DNA from 4 places in the Lysinibacillus sp. IITD104 genome. Region 1 is predicted to be linked to each of the others. Evidence: riboswitches for the same ligand, from Rfam matches in the RefSeq annotation. Region 1 holds a riboswitch; each other region holds the start of a gene.
What was found. Region 1 has a riboswitch for cobalamin ahead of V1L66_RS02340 (hypothetical protein). Riboswitches for the same ligand answer to the same signal wherever they lie in the genome.

Region 1 (7,862 bases):
CATCCTTACGATGCGGTGTTAAATCTAAAAAACGAAAAATCTTTGGCGAGTTTGGATTGCCTAGTATTGTGCGGATATTACGAATATTGCTTTCATCCATTCCGATAATATAAGCAAACTTTTCAAAATCTGACTTTTGTAATTGTCGACCTTGCATACCTATTGTGGAAATACCATATTCCCTAAGCTTATCCTGTGTACCCCGATGTGGAGGTTCACCGATATGCCACGAACTAGTAGCAGCAGAATCCACTTCAATTTTATCTTCTAAATGCTCTTTCTTCACCAAGTCGCGCATAATCGCCTCTGCCATGGGGGAGCGACAGATATTACCTAAACACACGAAAAGTACTCGAATCATTTTATTTTCCTCCTACAACAAAGCACTCAAAATCAATTTGATTCTGAGTGCCATTTTCTTTTATTTTACGGGAATACGTTTCTGTAATTCTTCTGTTAGAGCGACTAGCTCATGCTCAAGGTGTTGAGTAAACTGCTCACGGCCTTCTTTTCCCTTACCTGTTACATAAAATGGCTCACCATAAATTAAATAGCCTTTGCCACGCTTCATGACATCTCCAGCATTACGCGCACCAACATAAGCAGCTGGAACAATTTGCGCCTTTGCCAACTGTGCAATGGTAATAGCACCTTGTTTTAAATCTGTTCCGTCTGCACTGCGTGTACCAGAGGGAAAAATCCCTACAATTTTCCCTTCCTTCAATAACTGTGAAGGGATTTTAATCACGCTTGGTCCAGGATTATCACGGTCTACCGGGAAAGCGTTTAAATGCTTAACAAGCCAGCCAAGCCCTTTCATTTCAAATAATTGCTTCTTCGCCATAAAGTGAATTTCACGGGGGTACATGGCTACACCAAGGTTTAAAATATCAACATAGCCTGTATGTGTACAAGCTATAATAAAACCACCCTCTTTTGGCAAGTTTTCTTCTCCATACACACGAGCCTTTGAACCCATTAATTTTAATATTACTTTGACAACATTTGCTGCTAGTTTATACACTGTTACATTCCTACCTTATTCAATAGTTATTCCCATTGTAATCGAAAAGACCAGTATACTGCAATTGCAGGTGACCAACTTAAACCTTCCCTACTAATAGATCCACATCAATCGTAATTTCATTTAATACAATGGCTGTTTCCTCTTTTTTATGCCAGCCCATTGGTGTCATCTCTAATAGCGCAGGTACTAGTTCATCTGCAAGCGGTAAAGTATAAGTTATGCGTTCTACGTTTACCTCACGAAAACTATCTTGAAAACGAGCCACAATTTGTTCATTTGAGTAAGTTTCCTTGCTTGAATCTGCATATAATTGAGCACGCAGTTCTTGCAAATATCCACTTTGCGGAACAACCTTTACAAGACAGCCATTCGGTTTAAGAAGTCGTTTAAACTCCTCATAATTTGCTGGCGATAATATATTTAAAATTGCATCGAAACTTGTCTGAGCAAATGGACTTTTAGCTAAATCCCCTACACACCAAATTTGTTGAGGATAATGACGTGCTGCAGCCAAAATGCCCTCCTTTGCTATGTCAATTCCAACGCCAATACCATGATTTCTATCATTCATAATGCGAGCTAAATGTGAGCCCTCTCCACAACCAGTATCAAGCACCGTTTTTGCTGAGCTTATAAGCTCACCGATTCGGGCTTCTACAGCATCATAAATCCCACTATCAATAACAGCCTTGCGGGATTCAAAAAGGCTCTTACTATATTTAGAAGCAGCGCTATGTGTCAACATGTTGACATAGCCTTGTTTCGCAATATCAAAGGAATGGTTAGAAGCACAAACCAATCTCCCTTGCTCATAGACATGCATTGATTGCTGACAGATCGGACAAGCAAAAAGGGTGATATGTTGATCCATTAATGCTGCCCCGATAGCACGTTTCGATAATGCGCCCATTTCTATGCCTCCTTCTTGTCGTTCGGTGATACAAGAGCATAACGCTCCCATTTACGACTTTTCCATCTAAAGTATACAATAATCGCCCGCACCCATTCATCTGCTGAAATGGCTAGCCATACTCCGACCAAGCCCCAATCCAACACAAATACAAATAAATAGCCAAGCGGCAGACTCATGCAAACCATCGATAGGAAACCAATTTTCACTGGGAATCTAGCATCCCCAGAAGCGCGTAAAGAGTTAATGACAACGATATTCATCGTGCGACCAGTCTCTAGTAATATACTTAGAGCTAACACGGACGCTCCAATTTTAATGACCTCTGGATTATCAGTAAAAACCTGCATGAGGGGCTTACGGAAAATCGTAACGAATGCGACCATAATTATCGTAAAAACAAATGCTGCTCGAACACTTTTCCATAGCTGATGATACGCCTCATCTTGCTCGCCTGCACCCACATGACGACCAATAATAATGGCTGTTCCTGTACCAATGGCTATCGCAAATAAATACGTAAACATCGAAATATTCATAGCATACTGTCGTGCTGCTAGCGTTTCTGCTCCTAAGTAAGTCGCATAATATAAAAAGATGATTTGACAAAATTGATAAAGCACCTGCTCAAACGCAGATGGTAAACCAATGTTTAGTATTTTTCTTACATATTCCTTTGAATACTCAAAATAATATTGTAACTTTACGCGTACTTCCATTACCTGATATAGCAACCAGAAAAATACTAGTACGGCTAGTCCGCGACTAATGACTGAGGAAATAGCCGCTCCTTTCACACCAAGCTCTGGTAAACCTAAATTCCCAAAAATAAGACCGTAGTTTAGCACAACATGTAAGACGTTCATGCCAAGTGAAACGTACATAGTTTGTTTTGTCCAACCATGTACACGAATAATTGCAGCAAGTGCATTAATAATAGCCTGCAGGAAAATAAAACTCCCAATGATGACTAAGTAACTTTGTGCATAGTGGAGTACTTCTCCCTGCAGGTTCATCATTGTCATTAAATGTCTCGCAAAGAAGAAAAATAAAATACTCATTAAAAGCCCAACGACCAAATTCATCGTGACCGCTAACGCCGAGATTTTCGCCGCCTCAAAAAAGCGTCTGGAACCTAAATACTGTGAAACAACAATAGATGCACCATTGCCCACTACTTCCAGTATTAAGATGGCAATATGGATATATTGATTGGCTGCACCTACTCCTGATACAGCATTATCTGATAAAGCACTGAGCATAAAAGTATCGGCTAGTCCCATCAACATAAATAGAAAAACTTCTAAGAAGATCGGCCATGTTAAATGGAATAGACTTAACTTATTTGTCTCTTTAATTGTGTCTGCCAATACTTTCACTTCTCCTATATTTTCTTAAAAATCTATTGTATCTTATCACAAATATTTTGACTGTAAAGAGATTTATAGGAAGACAGCGCTTCCACATAAAAAAACCCCTCTCACATAGGAGTGAAGGGGCACATTTTTAAATTAAGCAATAGGATTGCAATTGCTCTCGTTTTTCAATTGTTAGGCCAAATTCCTGCTCTAAAAACCCAGCCTTTGAACCATAGCGACCATCCATAGCATCCAGTGCTGCTTGTAAATAGTCTTCACGGGCGGACATTAAAGCATAAAATTGCTGTAGTTCTTGCTCATTATACTGATGCTGAATAGCCTGAGCCATTCTTTCCACCATTGGACGTAAATACATATTGGTATCTAAATAGTCCTCCATGATAGTCTCCTCAGGTACATCTAAAGCTAGTAAAATAAGAGCTCCCCCAATACCAGTTCGGTCCTTACCAACTGCGCAATGGTGAACAAGACCTAGATTATCAGGATTTTGAATCGTTTGCATTAACTCTTTAAATGAAGGATTGTTAAAAGGCATTTGTGCATAAAAATCCCGGAACATATCAGGGCTTACCGCTTTATAAAAATCTCTACCCTCAGCATTCGTAGGCATTTCAAAAGCATGCTTACCCTTCGCTGGGATTTGAATATATTGAGCATTCGAGAACACTGGGTTAGGATTATGATATGCCTCATTGTTATCGCGATAATCAAAAATAGTTTTAATCCCTAGCGTTTCAAATAGTTCTTTATCCGCCAGTGTCATTTTCCCAAGGGCCGCTGATCGGTAAAATAATCCGTTCTTTACCCTACGTCCATCCCTTGTCTTATATCCACCCATGTCTCGGAAATTATAGACTGCCTCAAATGGAATCACCTTTGTCTCTAATTGTTCCAATCACTACACCTCCTAAAATTATCGAGCATACTTACTTTTATTCTAAAGAACAAACTACATTAATTCCAATTTTCACGCTAGGTAATAATTAAAACACAAAAAATACTAGCTGAAAGGCTTACAGCTAGCATGGAATAATATTTTATTTAAATAACTCTGGATATACAGCTTTCGCTACTAATTCTACAGCTTCACCAATACGTGGACCAGGTCGATTAGAGATATCTGTATCAAGAGACAACACCGCTTTGTTTTGAATAGCTGTCACTGTATTCCAACCATCTCGTCCAAGAATTTCCCCTATAGGATCTTCTGTATAGTTTACTGTCGTTAAAATAACATCTGGATTTTTTGCAATAACATCTTCCTCATTCACTTTTGCCCAGCTAGTCAGGTCAGAAAAAACATTATTAACATTAGCTGCATCCAATATTTCTTGTTGGAAAGTACTAGAGCCTGCTGTATAAATGTCTGGCTTAGGGCTAACCTCTAAATAAACATTTTTTGGCGTTTTTACGTCCTTCACCTTCGTTTGGACTTCAGCAATTTTCGCTTTAATCTCTTCGTTTAATTTATTTCCTTTATCCGCAACATCCATCACTGCAGCAATTTGTTCGATATCTCCATAAACATCTTCGAAAGTAGTCGCAGATTGAATAACAAACACTTTAATTCCTGCATCCTCAAGCGGCTTTAGTGCATCCTTATCACCGATTGTATAAGCAATGACAACATCTGGCTTTAACGCTATAATTCTTTCACTGTTAAAATTCATAGTATCAGAGACACGTTCAATTTTTTGTGCTTCCTCTGGGTAAGTATCGTACTCAGTTGCCCCCACAATTTTATCGCCAACACCTAAAGCAAACAAAATTTCAGTATTACTCGGTTGTAATGATACGACTGTTTTCGGTACTTCATTAAACTCTATTTCCACTCCACGATCATCTGTCACTTTATAGCTTGTTTTCTCTTCTTGTTGTATATCCTGTGAAGCTTCTTTATTTGTTGTATCTTCAGCCGTGCCACAGCCTGCTAATACCAGTGCAAGTAAGAGCACTGATAGCCATTGGAAATTAAATACTTTCTTCATTGTTATTCTCCTTTTTCTTTTTCATTGGGTAAGATTTACTAATAAATGGTATTTCAGCTATTCCTGCTTGCTGATTCATAAACACAGCCATAACAAAACATACATTAGCTAATAAGCCAAGGTAATCGAAAAGAATAGCAGGAACCTCTCGTTCTTCTGATACTTTGTGTAAGATACGATATGATTTTTTCGCTTCACTGCGGCAAAGATGTAGAGCAGCAGCGGCCTCTGTTCCTTGTGGTAAAACAAAACTTTGAATCTCTTCCTTCACATGGCGAACGTAAAAATCATACCGCTCACTTAACCAAGATAAATCCTCTTCAGTTACTGCTAATTTCCCACGAACTGAGCCATTTACATGATAAGCCATAGGTAAAATAAGCAATAAATCCTCAGCAACAACTTGAACATCCTCTTTTTTTACTGCAGCTAATGCAACTCCTAAATGTGTTGTAAGGCTATCTGTTCGAATTTCAAAATCTACCGTTGAAGCTTTCTCACGCATAAATGGATAACAAGAATAACGGGCATCTTTTTTCACTTGCTTCCCCCCTACTTTCTATAATGAAAAATTCTTACTTGAAAGGCATAAAAAAATCGCTCCTTTTGCAAAGGAACGACAAAAATAACATAATAAGTACCATCAAACTGGACATAGCCTATGTATTTGCCGTATATCCTCCTAGCTTCCGAGAAGTTTTTATACGTTCAAATAAAGGTCGGTCTCCTGGCTTGTACAGTTCATCACATGAAACAAATGAGTTATAAAGTACCTTCCCATCTTCTTTGAGACAGTGGTAAATCTTTATATTGGCTGTACTTACAGTTGCGGAAACAGCTCCGGTTTTTCACCGGATTCCCGATTATGCTAACTAGCACCTTTATTCTGCAAGAATATTTCATTTGTAAAGCAGTTTATCATATATGATTCAGAAAAAATAGCTATACTTAGAATGGATAACTTTAAAATTACAGCAATATTGCTACTTTAAGAGAAGAATTAAAACTGTTTAATAAGTTTACTACAATAGTGTTTCAATTGCTTGTTCAATATCAAGCTGTGAATCTGTTGGTTCAAAGCGAGCAACGGTTTTACCATTAGCATCTACTAGAAATTTTGTAAAGTTCCAGCGAATATTACGACCATCTAAAAAGCTTGGAGCAAGTTGAACTATTGCTTCTGCCAGCATTTTCTCCTGCATACTTGCCTTCCCAAATTCGCGGTAATCCGCTTCATGCTTTAAATAATTAAAGAGTGGATGTGTTGCCTCTCCATTTACCTGTACAAGCTCAAAAATCGGGAATGTGACTCCATAGTTTACCTTGCATAGATGCTTTGTTTCCTCTCCATCTTCAGGATTTTGATGACCAAATTGATCACAAGGGAATCCAAGAACTACAAAATTCTCTTTTCCATATTTATCATACATTTTCTGTAAGTCTTCAAATTGATATGTAAATCGGCATTGGTTTGCCGTGTTAACAATTAACATTGTTTTTCCACGATATGTTTCCATCGATAAAATTTCACCATTAGGCTTTCGTATTAGATAATTATAAATGCTCATGCCATAACCTCTTTTTTTCATTCATTATAGTTGACTATTCTACAGTTCATCAAAGAATTTGCACAAAAAAACACCATCTCGCTACTTTGAACGGATGGCTGACTTATACTTCTTTTTATATTTAGCATCTTGTTCCTCATTAATTAAACGATGGGCAATGTCTAATAATTTCGAGTCATTCGTTTGATCATATAGCTTTTTAAATGACATAATAATATCCTGGCGAATAAGAGATGGCTGTTTTTCATCTATACATGTTTGAAATCTTTTAGCTAGATACGACACAACCAAATCTCTTTGTACCTGACCCGCTTGTCCAATTTTCCAAATTGCTTGTAATGCATGCCTCGCTGTAGCAGATTGATCATCGTAAGTCACAGCCCAAATCTTTAAAAAATCCTCCAAGACCCTTTCTTCTGGATCACTTTTTGCAGCTAAAGCACATAAAATTTGTGCAGCACGTGCACGAGAATAACCATTATTGTATGTAAGTGCTTTTATTAGCTGTTCCCAAACTGCATATGTCCAATCTACAGGTTCCTGCATAATTTTCATTAATTCCTCGTAAGATTCATATTGAATATCGCGATCATGCTCTGTTAGATTACTAAAAAGTTGCAAAATCTCTTTTTCCATAATTTATCCCTACCTTTATTGTTTCAGAACGTAATAAAACTTGATTTATGGTACACTTAACTTAATTTTTTTCGCAAAGAAGGTGAGTTTATGAATAAATTTCATGCTAGGAAATTGATTTTTCGGTTGATTGTGATTTTATCACTACTTATAGCTGCCTATTTTGTTATCCCCGTATCCATGCCTTTAATACTTGCTGGGATTAGTGCATTTTTCTTAGAACCAATTGTCATGTTCTTTAAACGGAAATGGAAAATGTCACGGAAAATAGCAGTTGCTTTTATTTACATAGTGAGTGTTTTTGTTATTTCTATTATTTGCTATCTTTCCATTACACAAATTATGACGCAAATA
Region 2 (7,862 bases), 1.4 Mb from region 1:
TTGCTACACGTTTTTTCTGACCTACGCTTAAAAAATGAATAGGTTTATCAAGCAAATCTTTCACTTCGGTTTGCGCAACGGCCCATGCTATTTTTTCTTCCGTTTTTTCAGTAGACCAGCCGAGATTCAATGGGCCAAATGCTATATCTTGCTTGACGGTCCCTGAAAAAAGCTGATGATCTGCATTCTGAAAAACAATGCCGACTTTTTGGCGTAGGGCCTTTAAAGCTTTTCGACTATATTCCAGATCGTTGCCTTCGAATACAATCGTTCCAGCTGTAGGTTTTAAAATACCGTTAAGATGCTGAAATAAAGTCGATTTTCCTGCGCCATTATGTCCGAGTATGGCGATTTTTTTACCTTTTGGAATGTCTAATGTAATATCTGACAACGCCTTCGTACCATCCGCATAGGCATAAGATAATTGGTTGAGTTCAAAATAAAATGCTGTCATGTAAAATACCCTCCATATACGATGAGGACTAGTAAAATAGCTGCCATGCCTAGCCAATTTTTCTTGCTATAAGAGCCCATCTCTTGCCAGTAGACTGCATCGCCTCCACGTGATTGCATGGCATTGTTGAGCTCTCGGCTACGCTGAAACATTTCCACAAATAATGCCACAATAAGCATGGAGACAGAGCGTAGCCATTGCATCGGTGAATGATAGCCAAGACGTGCTTGCTGGGCGAGATGTATATTTTGCATACTTTCTAAAAACATAAAAATAAAACGATAGGTTAGTTCGACGAGCTCCACTAATAAAGAGGGGAGTCGCCATTGTCGTAGCACATAACATATTCCTTGTACGGAAGTGGTTAGAATTAAAAAGTATAAACAACTAATGCTGCCAAGGACAATAAAGAACAGCTGTTGCGCTGCTAACACACTTGCATTCCCAATAAAGACAGTCCAATTCCTAAATGTAAACGACCAAATATGGGCAGGGAGTGTATTCGTTGATGATGTAAAGGAAAGTAAAATAGATACGAGACTTGTTAATAAGAAAAAGCTAGGTAGCAATAATAATTTGCCGTAGTATGCAAGCGGAATTTTTGCACCTAAAATGATAAAAGCACTCATTACAAAAAATGTAATGAGTGAAAGTCGTTCATCTCTCATGATGAGCGTTATGAGAAGTAGTCCAAGTGAAAATATCATTTTTTCTAGCGGATGAACGGACGCTAGCTTATTCAGATAGGCATACTTATCAATGAGTAACATAATGGTTAACCTTCTTTGTGTTTGCCACGCATATAGCCGATGAAGTAGCCAATAAAGCCAGCTCCTATAGCTGCCTGTAGCACGAATAATAAGCTTTCGATTTCACCACTTGGTGGCTCCCATAGACTTTCAAACCATGGTTCATATTCCGCATTAATTTCACCAATAGCTGCTTCTGCTTCTCCATCAGCACCACCAAATTCAGCACCTTTTTGTATGAATAAGGGAATGATGGCTAACAACACAACAATTGCTAATAACAATAAATTTTTCTTCATTTGTTAATGTGCCTCCTTTGTTGAGAAAACACGTAACGTTTTTAATTCGCTAACATTGTATTTTTTCAAGAAATTCATCACAATGACCGTTAAAATTCCTTCACTCACTGCTAAAGGAATTTGAGTTAAGGCAAAAATACCTGCAAACTTTGTAAAGGATGCCATAAAGCCTCCAACCTCTGAAGGAAAGGCTAGTGCTAGTTGTACAGAAGTCACAATGTATGTACCTAAATCACCAAGCATAGCTGCAAAGAATATGGCTAGTGAAAATGACAACCCTACTTTTTGAGCCCCTTTAAAGACAAAGTAAGCAATAAAAGGACCAACAATAGCCATAGAAAAGGCATTAGCCCCTAAAGTTGTAATTCCTCCATGAGCTAATAATAAAGATTGAAATAATAAAACGATTGTTCCAATTACACTCATTGCTAGAGGGCCAAAGAGTACTGTCCCAAGTCCTACACCAGTTGGGTGAGAGCAACTACCTGTAACTGAAGGGATTTTTAGGGCGGATAGCACAAAGGCAAAGGCTCCTGAAAGCCCCAAAAGCATTTTTGTTTCAGGATTTTCATCAATGGTTTTTCGAATAGAACGCAATCCTAGAATGATAAATGGGATAGAGATCACCCACCAAAAAATAGCCCATTCGATTGGTAAAAAACCTTCCATGATATGCATGGCAAAGGCACGTTTTGGCACGATTAAAAAGGCCAGTAAAAAATAACTAAGTTTCCACCATGATAATTTCAAAAAGCTTTCCTCCTAACTAATTAATAGATTTTTAGAATATTGCGTGCGTAATTAAAAAAAGCACTTCTCCTTAGGTGGAAAAGTGCATAGCTAAAAAAGCAAATAACAGTCTCATCTGCTAAGCCGCACACCTATCCTCGTAGGTTGAAACGATCACTTATTTTTCGGCAGGTCTCCTGGCTCTAGTTCAATGCTTTATAGGTCTTCCCATCCGTTGGACAGTGACATATTCTATAAAGCTCCCTATTACAGTGGCGGGACCGCGCCGGACTCAAACCGGCTTCCCTTTTAAGCAAAATGACAAGCACTTTGCACCGAAAAACATTCAAATTGTGAGATTTCACGACAAAGTGTAACATGAATTTCCATAAATATGCTATACCTTTTATGAAATTTTTTAAATTAAAGGTCAACGGTGAATATTCTGATAAAATTTTGTGCGCAAATTATATAGATTGTATAAATTTCATACCTAGTTCCATTCAAAATTGATAAATTTGTCATAAATTTTTAAAGAAATATTGAAATTTTAAAATAATAAGATATGATAAAGACAGTTTTCTATTTAAAATTCTAATAAAAATTTCATATAAAACGTCAATAAGTGCTCGAATAGCTCGAGATAATAGGGAAATTGGTGAAAATCCAATACAGCCCCCGCTACTGTAATAGCTGATGAAATCGCAAAGCCACTGGTGCAAACTTGGGAAGGTGCGACAGTAAAATGAAGCTTAAGTCAGGAAACCTGCTTATTTGATTGTGCATGCAAACTTTTCGGAGGGAGAAGTTGAAGCGAAAGCGGGTACCTGTATTTCATTCTATTCGTTTTTATTTGGCTTCTACAAAACCTTTACTCTTCGTTATAGAGTAAAGGTTTTTCTTTTTCCAAAAAGCAAATGAGGGGAGACAGAAGATGACAACTTGGAATTTAGAGGGGATGAAAACACATCTCTTTATTTGCAATGGCAGTAGCTGCATGAAAAAGGATGGGGAGGAAATTACCTTAGCCATTCGAGATGAGATACAGCGGCAAGCACTCGATCAGGAAATACATACGACAAGAACGCGCTGTAATGGACGCTGCAAGGATGCTTGTGTGGTAATCGCTTATCCTCAAGGAAACTGGTATCGTGTGCCATCAACAGAGCATGCTAGAACACTAGTACAAGATTTACATCATGAATCCTTATACAACGAACATGTCTTTACACTTCGTGAAGGTACATTACAGCGTACTGCTCAAACAACTGCCATTAAAGGGATCGAAAAGGTGAAAGAGGGGTAACAACATGGCGCAAAAAGGAAAAATTTTCGTAGTAGGCTTTGGACCTGGAGATTTTAAGCATATTACGACACGTGCAGTAGAGGCTTTACAACAAAGTGATATGATTATAGGCTATAAAACCTATGTAGAGCTGATTCAAGATTTAGTAAGTGCAAAATCGATTGTTAGTACAGGCATGACAGAAGAAGTGTCGCGTGCACAGGAAGCCGTTCGTCAAGCCGAAGCAGGGAGCATCGTCTCAGTAATTTCGAGTGGTGATGCAGGCGTCTATGGCATGGCAGGATTAGTCTATGAGGTGTTAATTGAGCTAGGCTGGACAGAAGCAACAGGAATTGAAGTTGAAATTGTTCCTGGGATTTCTGCGATTAATTCATGCGCTAGCATACTTGGTGCACCTATTATGCATGATGCTTGTACAATCAGTTTGAGTGACCATCTAACACCTTGGAATTTAATTGCAAAGCGTGTCGAGGCAGCTGCAATGGCGGACTTTGTCATTGCTTTATACAATCCTAAAAGTGGACGTCGAACAAGACAAATTGTCGAGGCTCAACGAATACTCTTAGAATATCGTTCGCCAGACACACCAGTTGGGCTTGTGAAAAGTGCCTATCGAGAACGTCAAGAAGTGACCATGACAACACTAGCAGAAATGCTAGAACATGATATTGGTATGTTGACAACTGTCATTATCGGGAATTCGTCAACATTTTTCTATGACAATAAGATGATTACGCCCCGCGGTTACCAACGTAAATATACCCTGGGTGAAGAGAAACAGCCATTACGTCCACATCAACGTTTACGCGAAGAAAATGAACCTTGGGCAATGAACCAAGAGACAGGAACAGCGCGAAATGACTTTACGGCTGACCCTAATGCAGGGCGCTTTAATAAACCCAGTATAGCCGCTACGCCAAAGCCGAAAAAAACAGCTCTTGAAATGGCTACAGCGGCACTTGCAATGGTAAAAGGGACAAGCGCAGTCAAAGTAACACCGAAGCTTGTACAGCAAAAAATAGAATCTATTTTTGAATTAGCAGTAAGTCCTGGTGTAGCCAATAAGTTTTTTACTCCCCAGCAAATGATGATGTTAGCGGAGGTCGTTGGGGATGAGGGGACGATGGAATACACACCAGATCATCAAATTCATTTGAAAATACCAACGACTGCCCCTGAACAGATCACAGAGAAATTACAGGAAGTAGGGTTTTTATTAGCCCCGATTGGTGATGTGTTATCACTGAAGGCTTGTGATTTTTGCTACGGTGAAAAGGCTGATTCAATACCATATGCAGAGGAAATACAAGAAAAACTAGGCGGTATGTCCTTACCGAAGACATTAAATATTGGCTTTAATGGCTGTGGGATGGCCTGTTATCGGGCTGTATTTGATGATATTGGCATCGTCTACCGCAAAAGTAAATTTGATGTCTTTATTGGAGCAAAACCAGTCGGTCGTACAGCACACGCAGCACAGCCTGTTGTAGAAGGGCTGGAGCCTGAGCAGCTGATTCCACTCATTACAGATATTATTGAAGAATATAAAGCAAATGCTCATCCAAATGAACGCTTATTTAAATATTTTAAACGTGTGAAAAAAATACTGCATTTTACGTATCAAGATATGTCTTCCAAAATAAAAGTAGAGCCAGCTCCGTGCGGCGACTAGTAAGGAGTAGAGAGATGAAAGCTATTTTATTTGTCGGCCATGGGAGCCGTTTAGCAGCAGGAAATGATGAGGTTCGTACATTTATCGAACAAATGACACCGCGTATTGATGAACAATTTTTAGTGGAAACTTGTTTCCTTGAATTTGCTTCACCTAACATCGAAGAAGGTATTACAAACTGTGTGAAAAAGGGAGCTACAGAGGTACATGTAATTCCAATCATTTTACTGCATGCAGGCCATTCAAAGCTGCATATTCCAGCGGAAATCGAGCATGCACGTGAGCATTATCCAACGATTACCTTCACATATGGTCAAACAATTGGTATCCATGATGAAATCTTTGCCATTTTACAAGATCGCCTAGCTGAAATTGGCTTTAATTCAGAACAAGAGCAGGAAGACACAGCGATTTTATTGATTGCACGAGGTGGCAGTGATCCATCTGCTAATGGTGATTTTTATAAAATCACGCGACTTTTATGGGAAAAACTACCTGTGAAATACGTAGAAAGTGCTTTTATGGGTGTCACAGATCCACGAGTTGAAGAAGGAATTGAACGTTGTGTCAAACTAGGTGCAAAAAAAATCATCATGTTACCATACTTTTTATTCACAGGCATTTTGATGGAACGCATGCATGGCATGTGTGAGAAGTTTAATGAACTTTATCCAGATTGTGATATTCAAATTGCTAACTATTTTGGCTACCATGAACGGTTACAAAATGTTTTATTAGAGCGTATTGAACAGGCAATCAACGGTACATCAACAGGTATGCAAGATCTAGAAGATTATCGCGCCTATGCGGCAGTACATGGACATGCACATCACCATCACCATCATGATCACGATCATGGACATGCGCATCATCATCATCACGACCATCACCATCATGACCATCATGACCATCACCATCATGACCATCATCATGAAGAGGAGCCGGTAAAATGATTTTCATGTTAGCAGGGACAAGTGATGCAAGGGATCTAGCCCTTGCATTACAAAGCGCAGGTTATGCGGTAACCGCTACGGTCGTCACTGAATCGGCAGCCTCTAGTCTTGCTGACGTTGGTCTGCCACATTTAATCGGTCGACTGACAGCTGAGGAAATGGCGACCATCATGACAGAGCAGGGCTATCAATTGGTGGTAGATGCCTCTCATCCATTTGCGGAAGAGGCCTCTAAAAATGCGATGGCAGCGGCAGAGCAGGCACAGATTCCATATATTCGCTATGAGCGAGCTCATGAGCATTATGCCCATCCTTTAATTACTGTTGTAAAGGATTATGAGGAGGCAGCTCAGCTAGCTGCAGAAAAACGCGGTGTCATTATGCTAACGACAGGAAGTAAAACACTCGCTACATTTACGAAGGTTTTACACGGCTTAGAAAATACGAGAGTAATTGCTCGTATGCTTCCACGACTGGACAATATGGAAAAATGTGAGGCGCTCGGCGTGGCACAGCGAGATATTGTGGCCATTCAAGGTCCGTTTTCAAAGGAATTAAATGAAGCTCTATTTCGTCAATACGGAGTGACGTTGATGATTACCAAAGAAAGCGGTAAAGTTGGCTCAGTTGATGAGAAGCTAGAGGCAGCCCTTGCATGCCAGATCGAAACGATTCTTATTGCACGACCAAATATTCAATACGGCCAACAATATTCAACATTTGAAGAAGTATTACAGGCTGTTGAACATACAATTTAGGAGGCATTTTCCATGGATTTTAAAACAGATTTCAAACCATTAACGGTGGACCCAGATAAAATTTACGATTACAGTTTCTCGATAATTGCAGAGGAAATGGGCGAGCATGACTTCTCAGAAGATGAATGGAAAGTTGTACGTCGCATTATCCATGCATCCGCTGATTTCGAGCTAGGCCGTAGTGTCATCATTACACCAGGTGCTATTGAAGCGGGTATCAAGTCTATTCTTGCTGGACGTCATGTCATTGCAGATGTGCAAATGATTGAAAGTGGCTCTGGTAAAAAGCGTTTCCAAAAACATGGTGGCGATTTGCATTGCTATATTGCGGATGAAGATGTATCAATAGAAGCGAAAAAACAAAATACAACACGTGCCATCATTTCGATGCAAAAGGCTTCAAAATTACATGAAGGTGGTATTTATGCCATTGGTAATGCACCAACCGCATTACTGGAATTGATTCGTTTAATTAAAGAAGGGCTAGCAAAACCAGATTTAATTATCGGTATGCCTGTTGGTTTTGTGTCAGCAGCTGAGTCAAAAGAAGAGCTGCTTAAACTAGAAGGGATTCCGTACATTACAAATGTTGGTCGTAAAGGCGGTAGTACAGTGACGGTTGCTGCTTTAAATGCCATCTCACTTTTAGCGGACGAACAGGCGAAAAAATAATGGAGCGGAAGCCAAAAAAGGACCCCAAGGACATGCGTCACGGTTATACGACGGGAGCCTGTGCAACTGCTGTATCAAAGGCTGCACTGCTTGCCCTTATTACCAAGGAGGAGCAAGAGACAAGCACGATTCATTTACCTATTGGTCGAGATGCAACCTTTACAATTGAAAAATGCATATTTGAAGAAAATGCTGTCAGCTGTGAAACGATTAAAGATGCTGGTGATGATCCTGATGCGACCCATCAGGCACTCATCGTTGGCACAGTGA
Region 3 (7,862 bases), 2.0 Mb from region 1:
AATAATATTATGGAATGGCTGGCGGAGCGCGATGAAAAATTGCTTGATGCCTTTCTAAATGAGTCATTGGAGCATGAACAGTGTCTTGCTCAATTAAAGGAAATGATTAAAAATGAAGGTGCCTTCCCTTGCTTTGCTGGCTCGGCCTTAAAGGATGAGGGCATTCAGGAATTTCTTGACCAGCTCCCGCTGTTAACGGCTTCCCATTTTGACAAGGATGCCCCGTTTGAGGGCGAGGTTTTTAAGATTCGTCATGATGGGCACCAGCGTTTAACCTTTATGAAGGCAACCAAGGGCTCGTTGCATGTACGAGATGAATTTTCATTTGACGAAGTAACAGAAAAAGTGACCGAAATTCGCCTTTATAACGGCAGTCGCTTTGAGACCGTTCAACAGGTAGAGGCAGGAGAAATTTTCGCTGTCAAAGGACTGAGCCAGGCAAACATTGGGGATCGAATCGGTACAACGATGCTATCACAGCCCTATGAGCTTGTCCCAACCTTACAGGCAAAGGTTCAATATGAGGGTGATCAACATATCAAGGAAGTGCTACAGATTTTCCGTTTACTCGAAGCAGAAGAACCGTCCTTGCGTGTGGTCTGGCAGGAAAAATTTCAGGAAATCCATGTGCATATTATGGGTGCCATTCAATTGGAGGTCCTGACAGAGGTATTAATGACGCGTTTTTCAATAGCTGTCTCCTTTGGTGAGCCGCAAATTTTATATATGGAAACCATTGCGACAACCGTAACGGGCTATGGTCATTTCGAGCCCCTCAAGCATTATGCAGAAGTTCATTTATTAATGGAGCCAAATCCACGTGGAACAGGTAATACCTTCAGCAATGCCTGTCATGCCGATCATTTATCCATAGGCAATCAGCGCCTTGTTGAAAAGCACCTGTTTGAGCGTGACCATCATGGGCTACTGACAGGCTTCCCTGTAACAGATATTCATTTTACACTTCTAACAGGTCGCGGGCACAACGAGCATACATCAGGGGGAGATTTCCGTGAAGCCAGTTTCCGTGCTCTGCGCCAGGGGCTGGAGCAGGCACAAAATGTACTACTAGAACCCTATTATCGCTTTAAAATGAAGGCTTCAAACGACTATATCGGCCGTATGATGACTGATATTCAGCAAGCAGCAGGCACATTCGATGACCCGATTTTATCTGAAACGGATGTTATCCTAACAGGTCGTGCGCCTGTTGCCACTTTAATGAGCTACAGTGCAACCTTTGCCGCCTATACAAATGGGAAGGGTGCACTCACACTCCAATTTGATGGCTATGATGTGTGCCATAATACAGAGGAGGTGATTGCACAGATTGGCTATGATAAAAATGCCGACCCTGAGTATAGTTCCTCCAGTATCTTTTGTGCAAAGGGCAAAGGATATACGGTTCCGTGGCAAGAAGCACAGGCAGCCATGCACTGCCTGTAAAATGGGGTGATTTGGTTCGCGTGAAGGCTTTGCTTGCTTTCGCGGGTATTCATCGCTCGAGCGCGGGTATTTCACTTGCTTCCGCGAGTATTAGTCGCTCTAGCGCGGGTATTTCACTTGCTTCCGCGGGTATTCATCGCTCTAGCGCGGGTATTTCTTGGTTGGGCGTAAATATATCTCTACCCTGCAATAAAATGATTACAAGCCCTCCAAAAATGGAGGGCTTGTTTTTTATAGTGCACCGACAGCTTTCTTTGTTGGTTTGTCCATCAAATAAGCGGGTTCCACTACCACGTAGTCATGCTTGTTCGTAAAATCAATCAGTACCTTTCCTGGTCGACTTTTTAATAGTTGGAGATGGTCAATTAATTGCAGTAAAAGCTCGTGACCGTTGCCACGTGGATGCCAGTTGAAATGATAATCATTTAACGCTTGCACCGCTTCAATAAATTGGGCATATTCCTGCTGCACAAATGCAATGAGTTTGTCATGATGAGATGCTAAATCATATAAATATGTTTCGTAAAAGCGCATGACAATCGAGCATAATAAGTCATTGACACGAGCGGCACTTAAAACAGGCTTTGGCTCCAATGATAGACGGTCGAGGTTGGGCTTTGCGCGTGTAGAATCAATGCGCGTAATTAAGTGATACGCTTCTCCGTTGACCTCATAGACAATCGGATTGGTCGGCATGTACATCATAAAACTATTCGTCTTTGTTTTGAGTTCATCTGCTATGGCTGCTTTCGCTAAAAGATGACCGTCCACATCCCCATTTTGTATCCAAATAATTTCTTTATTATATAAGATTTGCTCAAAGAAGCGATCGTTGCGTATCAGCTTCGTTGCTAATAATTGATCGATTAGCGATTCGACCACCATTCTTGTTTTTGCTTTCTTGGCAACTTCTGTGCGTGGTTGCTTACAAATGTTCAGATCTTCATAAGGCGTTTCCAACGTTGTCGTTCCATGAATATTTGTCATACGTGCATCCCCTTTGCGTACATATTTTCAAAACAAAAAGGACTCCCTACTTTTGAGGAAATCCTTCATTTTATCTTCTTTCATCACACAATGCCAAACAAACCCTAAGTATGTGTGAACGAGTTCGATTGTGAACCCTTTCATTTACTATGGGCGTTTGACGTACTGTGACGAACAGAGCATTCTGTTTTGTCAACATGCCACCTCCTATTCCTCGTAGGTTTATGGTGTGTACTCGTAACAGGCAGGTATCCTGACTCATGGTCATTGCTTCTTTTCTCCTTCCCATCATTTGACAGTGGATACTGAAAAGTCGCTCACATTTACAGTTGCGGGACAGTGTCGGATTCGCACCGACTTCCCTTTTAAGCAAATTGCACGCAATTTACACCTATTACTACACGCTATTCAGTTGGTAAGGAAACGAGAGTACCTCGTATTCCTATTAAAGTATTAAATTAATTGTAAAGGAGTGCCATTTAGAAGTCAATTCTTGCTCGTTTAAACACTATTTCATTCATCGAAATGGTCCTACACCTTTTGGAAACCAACAATCCTACTTTGTGGAATAGATGAATTATGTTCAATGATAAATACCTTGGAAAAATGGTCGTAATAGGTTTTATCATGAGCTTTTGGAGATAAAATAATTAACTTTCGATTTAACTCTTTTGCATATAAATGAAATACTTTGTCCTTGCGTTCATCATCTAGTGCGCTATCAAATTCATCAAGTACGATATAGCTTGGGGCAATCGAGAGGTTTTGCAATAAAGCTAAGGCAAAGAGGAGCGAGCTTAACGATTCCTCCCCTCCTGAGACACCTTTACCTACTTTGCCATTTCGTGCTTTTAAGCTAACATCCTCCATAGTACCCTGATGACCGATTTTACGAGCTTTCACATAAAGCAAGTATTTAATGCGCCCTGCCTTCTCTTCTATTCTTTCTTTTTCGATATGTCCCTCAAAATGAAAAATATCCATATACTTTTGGAACAACATATTAATCTTTGTTAAATACATATTAATGGTCGTTTCTAGTTTATCTTCTAAATCTGCTGCAAAACCCGCATTTTGCTCAAGAAGTATTTCAGCACTTGCTAATTCTGCATTTTTACGCTCAAAATCTTCTTTCATTTTTTCAAAATTTACTTCAGCATGAATATTGACCTTTTCTAGGCGTGCCGCTTCGAATGCTGCAGCTTTTTCTGCATTACCATGAATTAACCTTGCCTCAGACCATTTAATGGAGATGGATTCATCAACAACACATGCTTCGACAGGTAAAATATGCTCTAATTCCTGTAGTTTTATTACTAGACTTGCTTGGCTAGCCTCTAATTGTTCGATTTTTTCTTGCGCTCTCGCTGTACGTAGCCGACAGTTTGTTAGATTACTATTTATTAATTCAAGCTCTGATTCATGATTTTGTATTAGTAATTTTAGTTGACGTTTATCATTGGACAGCTCCTCCAATTGCTCTGTCCATTGCTGATGCTCTCTTTTGGAATCATTAATGGTTTTGCGTAATTCTTTTAATGTTTGTTCCATTTGCTGTAACTGGACTTGTTGCTCTGCCACTGCCCCTAGCTCCTCATAAATGCGGCATTCCTTCTCTAGCAATTGCAGCTCTTGAAAATGTGCTGCCTGATGTTTTCTAACTGTTTCCCGCTGTGCTTCCATTTCCACTTGCTCATCATAAATTGCTAACAATTGCTCTGTTAAAGCTTTCAGTTGACTTTCATAGGCATGCAGTTCGCTTTCCTTCAATAGCGTACTTTCAGCCTGTTGAATTTTTCGCAAGTCTCCATGCAATTGGTTAATTTGCTTGATATTATGATCATACTGAGCATTTAACTGTACTTGACGCTCTTGCAGGTTGTTTAAGTTACTCGCCTGGTCTTGTAAGGTTTGTTGAATAGCTGCATCACTTAGAATAAATTGCAGTTGTTCCTGTGCGCCTCTAGCACCACGTTCATCTATAAGCGTACCTGCCTCAATTCGAGGCGTCGAAGTGAAAAATTGCTCGATCCACCACAATGCTTTATTGGCATAGTTTTGTAGTTGCTCAGATAGTCCGCTACGCATTTGTAATCCTAAATGAGGGATATTGTCAATCATACGATTCGGTATAAGCTGCTTTAATGAAACATAATACAAATCATTCAGTGGCTTATAGCTCACCGCATTATAAAAAATAGCGTATTTAATCGCTTCAATACTTGACTCTAACTTTAAAGGCGCACTTGGTGTCAACGAAATTAAATCACGTAATGTATATGCCTCTATACCTTGTCTATGCAAGTCTTCTAGTCCTTGTTGTTGACGAGCAGATCTTACTTTATTTTGTTGTAGCTGCTGGATGATTTTCTGCTTCTCTTGGATGGCGGAAGATAATAACTGTTTTTCCTTTAAAAATTGATGTTGCTGGAGATTTGCAGCATCTAGTTGACTTAAAATAAAACGGCTACTTTGATATAAATGGACGATCTTACGTGCTTCCACTAGATCCTTTTTCAGGTTTTCGAAATGTATCGTCACTCGTGCGCTTTCACTATTCAAAAGTCGTTCGTTATCTCTTAATTGTTGTTCTTTTGTTTTTAGTTGCTTATCTTGCTCTTCAACTTGTTTTAGTAGAATCGCTGTTGCTTTTTGTTTTTCCCAGGTTGTTTGTTCATCGAAACGTAGTCGCTTTGCTTTATCGGAAATTGATTCTAGCTGTGCAGAAAGCTCACTATATCGCCCTAGTAGTGTTTTTTCCTGCTGTACTTCCTCATTTAATAAGGTCTTTGTCTCAATAATTTGTGCTTCAACCTGTTCGCACTCATTCACTACTTGAATTAAATGTTGACCTGTACGCTCCTTTTCGTGCAACAGTAATTTTTGCTTTGTCCCTATTTGTGCTTCTTCTTCCTGCAATTGCTGAAGAATAGCTTGTGTATCAGAGCATTCATTTGAATATTTTTGCAGTAGAACATTTGTATATGTATAATACAGACGACCGTTTTCCAGAATACGTTTTTTATTATTTAAAAAGGCGTTGAGATCATTTTCTGCAATGGTTAGATTATGTTCAGCTGTTTTTACAATGGACGATAAATGGATGATTTCTTGTTTAGCTTCTCTAATTCCTTCTAATGCCGCTTCCCATTCTTTTTGCATATCAGCAATATGAAACATATTACTAAATTGACGAAATCTTTCCTCAGGGTTCATGGCGGCAAATTGGTTCACCTCTTGCTGATACCAAATTAAATGATACAAATCTGGATCAATTTTATATTTAATTTGTAAATCTTCTTTGTAAGCTCCGAAATTCCGTCCTGCTATATTGCCAGAAGTATAAGATGTTATGTTCGTTAACGTATCTTCTGAATCTCCTGTTGTTATACGATACTCTTTTTGCAAGGCACCATTTTTCACAGCTTGTTGTACAATTAATTCAAATGCAATAAATGGCGGCGCATCAATGCGGGTCATGCCTTCATTTTTAAACACTAACGATAATTTCGCATACCATGCTTCATTTGCTTGTAAATTACTCGAGCGTAGCCCTTCAATATCTACTTTTGCAGAATATAATATAGCCCCTATGCAAAACGTTAATGTTGACTTTCCGACACCATTTGGACCTGTTATTAATACATGTTCATCGGCTTCACCTAGTATCACCCTTGTTGGTGGATAGTCACGTACACCCTGTATTTTCAACACGTAAGGAATCATTCTTTGTCCTCCTCCACATGTAAGTTATAACGGTTAAAAAATTTCATCACTTCTTCTTTATTCAACTTTGTTTCTTGTGCAAATTCAACTGTACGACGTAAAAAAGATTCGGAGAATAAATGAACACCTATTGTTGTTAATTGATATGCCTCTTCTGAAGATGCTTCATAATCTTCAACAGCTCCCACCTTTTTTAATTGGTCGATATTACTTTTCATTCTTCTATTAGCATTTAAAGACTCATGGCCAAAATCAACTAAAATTTGATGTACTAATGTAAATTCATGGCCTAATACTTCTTGCTGGTAAAACATATAGAGTAAAATCGCCAATGCTTCACTACTCAATGTAGATTTTGCATTTTTCGCTGTGATTCGCATCATGACAACAACACGATCTCGCCTCTCATCATAAATAATTTTGAAATAGCGATTTAAAGCTCCATTTACACGGTCTATAAAGGATTGCAAAGCATTGTCGTCATTTTTTATACCTAATAATTTTTCTAACTCCTTCCGACGCAAACCATAATTCGCTCCCTTAATAGAGGCAGATGATGAAAACAGTAATTGCATAAAAGCCAATTCTTCCTCTGTCGTTAAATAGCCTTTTAGATGATCAATCATCGCTAAAGAGCTTATATATGGTATATCGTTTGTCGTCATCATTAATCCACTCCCATTCTTTTTCAAAGTTTGCCGTCTCCGCTTTAGGTGACCTGTCTATTTTTTTACTGCTCGTTAAAGCAGAAACAGCGAGCATTGATAAAACGGCATCATGCCATTTGTTCGAGCTAGCTTGCACGATTAATTCCTCTATTTCACTCTCTCCATGGTCATCTAAGTAACTTTCTATTTTCGTTGTATCGATTTGGGCCTTTGTCATTTGCCAAGCAGCTTGATCAAACATTTCTTCAATGGAATCTCCCACCATTTCTACTTCTCTGTATTCTGGCTCCTCCCGGTCAATGATATCGCCCTCACGTTTTGGCTCATAGGTGGCTAAATAATGGATAGCATCATTAATATCTTGATGTCCTATAGGTGCAGCAAACTTTACCGGCATCCACATGCCATCAAATGTTTCTTCTTCATATTGATTTTGTTCCATAAAGCTAAAGATATCATGTGCTGTCGGGATATTACTATGCAAGGGTGGGTTATACATCGCCAAGATGAAATTTCGTATTTTTTCAGGGGAAATAGCCTCTTCCATCGGTGTTAATTGCATCGTAACGAAACGCACATATTTAGTTAATACGCTTAAACTTAATGTTGTGCCCTTTGTAATGGCTGCCGTTCCACGGTGCATCAAGTCACTCATTACAAGACTTTCCTCTATCGTTTGGAATTGTGCTAAACGCTCCGTCATTTTTTCCTCTAGCCCCAACATTAACTGATTGATTTTTTCTAGTTGTGGCAAGGCATTGCGATCAGCCAAAAATTCAAGCTGTCTATTTTCTAATTGCTCAACGGCTTGCTCTACATTATAAATCATCGACGCAATTTTATTTCCACCTGAAATGCCTTTATCATCATAGGCTGCACTAATTTCTGCATCACGTCTTGCCTGAAATAGTGAACGGCCAATATCATCTTGTAAATAATAAGCAAGTGCATCATTTCCCATACGAATTAAGCCATCCATCATACGCTTGCCTCTGTCCATTAATTTAATTTGCCGCGTCTGCTTTACAACCCAAT
Region 4 (7,862 bases), 150 kb from region 1:
CAAGGCATTTCTCACTTCATTATGATGGATGATTTGTAGTAGTGCTATTATTTGACTCAAAAGCGCCAGAACCCTGTGATGGTGTGGAGGAAGGATCATAGGCAACTAATGTTACACCAATCTTTTCTTCAAGTTCATTAATTTTTTCAAGTTGCTGCTTGTCTAATTGTGCAAACTTAATTTCGTTCATGTTCATCAATCCTTTCAATCTTAAAATTCCCCGAAATATAGAAAATATACTCCTTCGCATCATTGTGTTATTGGCTATTCAAATGAACATTGAATAACAAAAAATGACTGACTATCAGTCATTTTTATATTGACATTGTTTTTCTTATTCTGTAACATACTAAATAAGTAAGGCAAAAGTGAGGGATTGCATGTCAAAGGAAGAAAAAATCATTCAAGCCGCCATTGAGGTTTTCAGAGAAAAAGGTATTGAAAAAACAAAGGTTTCAGATATCGTTAAAGCTGCTGGGATCGCTCAAGGAACATTTTATCTTTATTTCCCATCACGCCTTTCTGTTATGCCTGCTATTGCAAAAAATATGGTAGAAAGAATTATCGCTACCTTAGATGAAGGTATTTCAAATCATAAGCCTTTTGAACAACAACTTGAAGAGGTTGTGGAAATGATTTTTTTAATCACGAAAGATTATGGAGATATCGTTGCACTTATTTATGCAGGTATTGCGCAAACTGAGCATTTAAAAGAATGGGAAAATATTTATGCACCTTATTATGACTGGATGAGGCATTTCTTATTATCTGGTCAGCAACAGGGAATGATACGTGATTCTATTGATCCAACGCGTTCTGCTAAACTGATGATTGGTCTAATTGAATCTGCTGCGGAACAAATTTATTTATTTGATGATAGTAAGGATGAAACAATGAAATTGCTCAAGCTTGAGCTTATCGACTTCCTATATCATGCACTTGGCCTACGTCACCCATAAAAGTGACGTTCTCTTTTACTTTAAAAATGACTGAATGTCAGTCATTTAATTGCCTAATAGAAAGGGTTTTAATTATGAAAAAAGAATGGATGTACGTCGTATTAACAAGTTTATTTGAATTGCTTTGGGTATTTGGCTTTAACGTAGCAAGCACATGGTGGCACTGGATAATTATTGTGACAATCATTGCTATAGATTTTCACTTCTTATCAAAGGCTTGTGAAAGCTTACCTACTGGAACAGTCTACGCTATTTTCGCCGGAGCAGGTGCAATCGGTACTACATTAATGGATATTTTCATTTTCGATGGTGAGTTTAATGCCATTAAAGGACTGTTTATGTTTATTTTAGTATTAGGTGTAATTGGTCTAAAGTTAGCAGATAATTCCGCTAAAGAGCAGGATCAAACGAAAGGAGCAAATGTATAATGGGTTGGATGTTTATTATCTTAGCTGCATTGTCTGAAATTATAGGTGTAATCGGCTTACGCTTTTATAGTCAGCATAAAACATTACGAAATTTAATTTTATATATTGGTGGTTTTGGTGTGTCCTTTGCCCTTTTATATGCATCCTTCAACTATTTACAGTTAAGTATTGCCTATGTTGTTTGGGTAGGAATTGGTACTGTTGGAGCTGTACTTGTAAATATCATTTTCTTTGGGGAATCCAAAAATCTATCACGTATTATCAGTATCCTAGCGATTATCATAGGTGTAGCAGGCTTAAAAGCAATATCTTAATGGTTCTACAATAAAGGACGCCTCCGATTTCAGAGTGGCGTCCTTTAATTTAATATGGCATTGCGAAAAAGTATTGGCGTAATTAAGATAAAAACTCATAAATTCCATCCGCAATAAATTCTGCAGGACCACGCATCCAGATATGGTCATTGTCAGCCCATCGTATGACTAAGTCACCACCACTAAGTTGGACTACTATCTCTTCTCCCTTCTGACAAAAACCATTTAATATAGCAGCCACTACCGCTGCACAAGCACCTGTTCCACAGGCCTCTGTTATACCCGTGCCTCGTTCCCAAACTCGACATTTTAAAGCTTTCGCATGAACAACCTCAACGAATTCAACGTTGCTACGATGAGGAAATCTCATATCGTTTGCTATAATACCGCCTAATGTTCTTAATGGTGCTTGCTCGATCGCATTCACAAAAACTACAGTATTCGGATTGCCCAAAAACAAAGCAGTTACCAAAAGAGATTGTTGGGGTAAAGGAAATATCTCATTGATGACAAGCTCATTTGGGTTTCCTAACATCGGAATGTCTTTGCGCAATAAGAGAGGTTTGCCCATATCGACAATCACTTCTATTACGCTATCGTCTTGCACCACTACCTGTGCCAGCATAATGCCCGATTTCGTTTCAATCATAAGCTGCTCTTGTCGCACAATATGACGCTCAAAGATATACTTAGCAACACAGCGAAGACCGTTACCGCAATTTGTCGCCTCAGAGCCATCTTTATTAAAAATACGCATACCACAGTCAGCAGTTTTGGATGGCTGGATAATAATTAACCCATCTGAGCCTATACCTGTATGAACATTGGCTATTTTTTGAGCCAATTCACTAAAGATCTCTTCCTTATAATCATATTGGAAAAGATCAAGATAGATATAGCTGTTGCCAGTACCATGCATTTTCGTAAAAGCTATTTGCATACAGTCACTCCTTAAAGGATGTTTTATGTATCTAATAGAAGATCTTGCTTTTCTATATTTAGCTAAACTTTTTCGTGAATTGTTCAGGAACATATGTAAGATACGGCTTCCCTGTCATTGGATGTGTTTGAATATCCGCAAAAACACCAAATACATCTTGCAGCACTGTTGGCGTAAGCACTTCCTCTGGTGTACCATGACAAACGATTCGCCCTTGCTGTAAAACGTAAATTTGATCGCAATACATAGCAGCAATATTCAAATCATGTAAAGCAGCTACGACGGTTAAATGCAAGGTCTGAATTAAATCCATAAGTTGAAGTTGATGTTGAATATCTAAATGATTCGTTGGCTCATCTAATATTAATACCTGTGCTTGTTGAGCAAGTGCTCTTGCAACCATGACACGCTTTTTCTCGCCACCAGAAAGCGAACTAAAGCTTCGTTTCTCTAAATGCGATATGCCCGTTTGCCTAAGAGCATCTTTAACAATTTGAAAATCTTTCTCTTGATCAAGCTCTAATAGCTTTTTATGTGGCGTTCTTCCCATACTGACTAAATCATGCACAGTGAAATCAAATAATACGGGTGTCTCTTGGCTTACAACAGCCAAATTTTTCGCAATAGCTTTACTTGATTGCTTTAATATATCTTGCTCATTTAATACTACTTTACCGCTTTCAGGTTTTAGCAGACGATACATATTTTTTAACAATGTTGATTTTCCGCTCCCATTAGGACCTATTAATCCAACAAATTGCTTTTCTTTTATTTGAATGCTTACATCATGTAGTATACGCTGATCGTAAATGGAGAATGATACTTGTTTCGCTTCTAATGTCATTGAAATTAATCTCCTTCACCGAATGAATAGTTGTTACGACGGAGAAGCCAAATGAAAAATGGTCCTCCACAAAAAGCTGTAATAATACCAATTGGCATTTCCTGGGGAGCAATGATGATTCGAGCAAAGGCATCTGCCCACACTAAGAATATTCCACCTATTAAAGCACTAATAGGTATCACGTATTTATAATTTGAGCCCACAATTAATCGCACAATATGCGGAATAATCAATCCCACAAAACCTATAGAACCACTAACTGCGACAAGCACACCTGTTAATAGAGATACTAGTAGTATTAACTGAATACGGAATTGCTGAAGATTAACGCCTAATGTCACTGCCGCTTCTTCTCCCAGTAATAGTAAATTTAAATTGCGATAATGTAGCCACAGTAGCCCAAAAACAACAAAGAATACGAAAGCTGGAATCACAATATTATTCCATTTGGCTCCAGCTAAACTACCTAGCATCCAAAACATAACAGCCTTTAAGGCTCCTTCTTGCTTTGACATCATTAAAATAAAATTAGAGATAGCCGTTAAGATAAAGGACACAGCCATACCTGCCAATAGCAAGCGGAAAATAGAGACACGTCCCCCAACACGTGATAAGAAAAAGACAAGTACTATGGCAAGTAATGAACCAAGGAATGCGGATACTGAAAGAGCGTAAATACCTAAAAATGAAAAGGCTCCTAAAATAATCACAGAAGTAGCTCCGACAGCTGCCCCTGAAGAAATCCCTAGAATATACGGGTCTGCTATGGAATTACGTACAAGTGCCTGAATGGCTGCGCCTGCAATGGCTAACCCCGCTCCTACTATAGCAGCTAGCAAAACACGAGGTGCTCTTATTTGCCAGATGATGATTTCCTGAGAGCGACTCCAATCTTGCTCAATCGCATTTTGTATAAAAGGTATTTTAGAGAGAATCACTTTCCAGACATATAACGGTGTAACTGAAACTGAGCCAACCATTACAGCAAAGGTCATTGAAACAATTAAAACCATGAAAAGTACGAAGGAAAATAACATAAATTTTTTATTCATCTGTTTTAATCTCCTACTGAATATTGATGAATGAAGCAATAAAAAAAGGTATCCCATGCGAAAGTGCGCATAGAAATACCCTAGATTAAACAAAGTCAGAAAAATATCCAGCTATTGTCCGTAATTGCTTGCATCCTCGTGGGCATTACAGGTATTACTAAATGGCAGGTCTCCTGGCTTCGATTCACTATCCTATAATTGCCTTCCCATTCTTAAACAGTGGCAAATCATATTATAGGATTCCTCGTTACAGTTGCGGGACAGCGTCGGACTTCCACCGACTTCCCTTTTAAGTGATATTCAAAAATATCACACCAATAGTATTTGAAGTTATAAAATTGTGACGATTCTATCATACATTTTTATAGATAGATAGTCTACTTCAAGCAATTGAGTTAACTTATTTAAATTATAAAGTTGACACAACTACTTTCGTTTTTTACACTAACAGTAATAACTTATAAAACGAGGTGAAATTCATGGCAACCGTTACGCAACATAGTCATCATAAGTTAAGAACTGTTGACATTACCTATATTGGATTATTTTCAACGCTAATGATGGTGGGTGCTAATATCACGTCCTTTGCACCTTTTATGGTAGTTGGTGGTGTACCCATTACGCTTCAAACCTTTTTTGCGATTTTAGCAGGACTTATTCTTGGTAGTAGAAAAGGTGCGCTCGCCTGTACAATTTATATGTGTGTAGGATTGGCAGGAGCTCCTGTCTTTGCTCGTTTCGGTGGTGGAATTGGCCAAATTTTAAGCCCAACCTTTGGGTTTATAATTACATTTATTTTAGCGGCATTTGTTGCAGGGTTGATTGTTGAACGAAGCGGTACAAAGAAAAGCTTTATCGTAGCTGCTTTGGTAGCAACAGCGATAAATTATTTGATAGGAACAAATTGGATGTTTTTTGCATACAAGCTTTGGGCAAGTGCACCAGAGAATTTTTCATATAAGCTCGCTTGGCTTTGGATGATTCCTCCTCTACCAAAAGATATTATTTTAGCTATTTTTGCTGGTGTCTTCGCCTATAGATTACAAAAAACATTGAAGATCATGCCCATTCAATAGCATATCTTCTCACCTATTTGTGCCAGATGTTTTTCATAGATCATATCCATCGTTTCTGCACATTTATTTGCTACATTAGGAGCAAAGAGTGAGGAGGATATCATATGAAATTCAATAAAAGATGGTCAGTCGGACTATTATCAGTAGTCGCTCTAATTAGTTTATCGGCTTGCACTGAGGAGCAAACAAAACCTGCATCCACTTCTAATGAAGCTGCTGAAAAAATGGATCATTCTACAATGAATCATTCAAGTTCTGGCGAAGTACCCGTAACATTAAAAAAAGCTGAGAATCCGAAATTTCCTGTAGGGAGCACAGCCATAATTACAGATGGACATATGGAAGGTATGAAAGGGGCCGAAGCAACAATAGTAGGTGCCTATAATACAACTGCCTATGTTATTTCCTATGAGCCTACATCTGGTGGAAAGCGAATAGAAAAGCATAAGTGGGTAATTCATGAAGAATTAATTGACCCACAAGAAGCACCACTGGCTCCTGGAACAGAAATAAAAACGGACGCAGCACATATGGAAGGTATGGAAAATGCGACTGTCCTTATTGACGAGGCTGTGCAAACAACTGTATATATGGTTGATTATACTTCCACTACAAATGGTGAAGCCGTAACAAATCATAAATGGGTAACAGAAGAAGAGCTTAGCCCAAAATAATAGAAATAACCTCTACCTTCAATTCTGGTAGAGGTAATTTCTAGCTTTTATGCTCCATTTGCTTTCTATTAGCAGACTTATGCCATTTATAGCCGATGCCCCAAACTGTTTGCAAGTAATCATCCGCCGGAAAACCACTTTTTCTTAATTTTTCTCGTAAATTACGTACATGTGAATCAATGGTACGATCTTCAATCGCTACATCATATCCCCAAACGGCATGAATAAGGTGTTCTCGAGAAAATGCTCTATTTTGATAATCTAAAAAAAGGGCGAGCATGGCAAATTCCTTTGGTGTTAATGGAATTGCCTTATGTTGAAAATATACTTCAAAGGACTCTCTATCTAAACAAAGCCCTTCAAAGTTAATTACTTTTTCTTCAGATTTTGTTCTTCTTAATACAGCATGTATTCGTGCTAACAACTCTTCCTCATCAAAAGGCTTTAAAATGTAGTCATCAGCACCAAGGTTTAAGCCTTTTACAATATCAGCTTGTTCTCCTTTTGCAGTAAGCATAATGATCGGAACATCCCAAAACTTCCTAATTTCCTGGCAAACCTGCCACCCATCCATCTCTGGCATCATTATATCCAAAAGAACTAAATCCACATGCTCTTCTTCTAAAAAATCCAATGCCTCTTGTATAGAAGACATTGCTCTACAATTAAATAGTGGTTCCAAATAAAGGGTTAATAAATCTAACATTCTTGGTTCATCATCAATGCATAAAATCGTTTTCATTCATTTCTACTCCTTTAAATGATAATTCAAAAGTAGTCCCTTTATTTATTTCACTTCTAACCTTTATTTCTCCCCCATGTGCTTGTACTAGCTCCTTAACAATAGCAAGCCCAAGTCCAGATCCACCTAAAGCACGACTACGTGATTTTTCCACTCGATAAAACCGATCAAAAATATACGGTAAATCCTTCTTTGGAATTCCTTTCCCTGTGTCTTCAACGATGATGCTTAAAATTCCACTGTCTTGTTTTACAGTGACTGTAGTCATATCTCCTGGTGCACAATAGATTAATGCATTATTTAATAGATTAATCAGAATTTGCTCAAGTCTTGCTTCATCTGCACATAGTGTTAAGCCATTATCACAACGTACAACTAAATAGATACCTTTATCTTGAAAAGCGGGACTTAATTTTTCTTCAATGCTTGTAAAAAATGGCTCTAAATGTAAGCAATGTTTTTCAATTACAAATGAGTTTTCATCCATTTTCGCTAAATCAAATAAATCTTTGATTAATCTAGAAAGTCTATTTGTTTCTTCTATTATAATAGCTAAATACTTTTGACGATCTTGCCCTGTTAAATCCCGTTTAGCAAGAATGTCTGTATAGCCTTTAATAAAAGTTAGCGGTGTACGAAGCTCATGTGCAATACTCGATAAAAACTCCTTACGCTCTTGCCTTAGATGATTTAAATCATTGGATAAAAGCTGGATAGCATTTGATAAATCCCCAAGCTCATCTTTTCCATTCGTAGAAAGAGCAACTGTAAAATCACCCTTACTCATTTTCAATGTAGCCTCTTTCATTTGAATAAGTGGCTTAGCCAGCTTA

Region 2: it holds a riboswitch for cobalamin, as region 1 does, so the genes downstream of both, V1L66_RS09145 (ferredoxin) here and V1L66_RS02340 (hypothetical protein) in region 1, are expected to answer to the same signal.
Region 3: it holds a riboswitch for cobalamin, as region 1 does, so the genes downstream of both, V1L66_RS12330 (hypothetical protein) here and V1L66_RS02340 (hypothetical protein) in region 1, are expected to answer to the same signal.
Region 4: it holds a riboswitch for cobalamin, as region 1 does, so the genes downstream of both, V1L66_RS03080 (iron ABC transporter permease) here and V1L66_RS02340 (hypothetical protein) in region 1, are expected to answer to the same signal.

The regions. Positions count from the first base shown of each region.
Region 1 covers NZ_JBAHYH020000001.1:447,481-455,342, reverse strand. Annotated here, with positions in the region: gene V1L66_RS02370 (low molecular weight protein-tyrosine-phosphatase) at 1-361, opposite strand, end outside; gene V1L66_RS02365 (1-acyl-sn-glycerol-3-phosphate acyltransferase) at 422-1,024, opposite strand; gene V1L66_RS02360 (putative RNA methyltransferase) at 1,104-1,937, opposite strand; gene V1L66_RS02355 (MATE family efflux transporter) at 1,940-3,307, opposite strand; gene V1L66_RS02350 (tyrosine-protein phosphatase) at 3,444-4,211, opposite strand; gene V1L66_RS02345 (cobalamin-binding protein) at 4,354-5,304, opposite strand; gene V1L66_RS02340 (hypothetical protein) at 5,288-5,845, opposite strand; cobalamin riboswitch at 6,004-6,202, opposite strand; gene V1L66_RS02335 (glutathione peroxidase) at 6,327-6,872, opposite strand; gene V1L66_RS02330 (hypothetical protein) at 6,954-7,508, opposite strand; gene ytvI (sporulation integral membrane protein YtvI) at 7,599-7,862, shown strand, end outside.
Region 2 covers NZ_JBAHYH020000001.1:1,815,130-1,822,991, forward strand. Annotated here, with positions in the region: gene V1L66_RS09125 (ATP-binding cassette domain-containing protein) at 1-454, opposite strand, end outside; gene cbiQ (cobalt ECF transporter T component CbiQ) at 451-1,224, opposite strand; gene V1L66_RS09135 (energy-coupling factor ABC transporter substrate-binding protein) at 1,230-1,502, opposite strand; gene V1L66_RS09140 (energy-coupling factor ABC transporter permease) at 1,506-2,252, opposite strand; cobalamin riboswitch at 2,401-2,586, opposite strand; cobalamin riboswitch at 2,838-3,020, shown strand; gene V1L66_RS09145 (ferredoxin) at 3,166-3,537, shown strand; gene cobJ (precorrin-3B C(17)-methyltransferase) at 3,542-5,209, shown strand; gene V1L66_RS09155 (sirohydrochlorin chelatase) at 5,224-6,162, shown strand; gene cobK (precorrin-6A reductase) at 6,159-6,920, shown strand; gene V1L66_RS09165 (precorrin-8X methylmutase) at 6,933-7,592, shown strand; gene V1L66_RS09170 (cobalt-precorrin-5B (C(1))-methyltransferase) at 7,592-7,862, shown strand, end outside.
Region 3 covers NZ_JBAHYH020000001.1:2,430,374-2,438,235, forward strand. Annotated here, with positions in the region: gene V1L66_RS12325 (translation factor GTPase family protein) at 1-1,446, shown strand, start outside; gene V1L66_RS12330 (hypothetical protein) at 1,678-2,433, opposite strand; cobalamin riboswitch at 2,659-2,843, opposite strand; gene V1L66_RS12335 (hypothetical protein) at 2,965-6,159, opposite strand; gene V1L66_RS12340 (hypothetical protein) at 6,156-6,824, opposite strand; gene V1L66_RS12345 (hypothetical protein) at 6,778-7,862, opposite strand, start outside.
Region 4 covers NZ_JBAHYH020000001.1:598,857-606,718, reverse strand. Annotated here, with positions in the region: gene V1L66_RS03110 (hypothetical protein) at 20-190, opposite strand; gene V1L66_RS03105 (TetR family transcriptional regulator) at 381-959, shown strand; gene V1L66_RS03100 (multidrug efflux SMR transporter) at 1,034-1,387, shown strand; gene V1L66_RS03095 (multidrug efflux SMR transporter) at 1,387-1,701, shown strand; gene dapF (diaminopimelate epimerase) at 1,784-2,641, opposite strand; gene V1L66_RS03085 (heme ABC transporter ATP-binding protein) at 2,700-3,485, opposite strand; gene V1L66_RS03080 (iron ABC transporter permease) at 3,491-4,537, opposite strand; cobalamin riboswitch at 4,683-4,871, opposite strand; gene V1L66_RS03075 (biotin transporter BioY) at 5,017-5,613, shown strand; gene V1L66_RS03070 (YdhK family protein) at 5,718-6,287, shown strand; gene V1L66_RS03065 (response regulator transcription factor) at 6,328-7,029, opposite strand; gene V1L66_RS03060 (ATP-binding protein) at 7,007-7,862, opposite strand, start outside.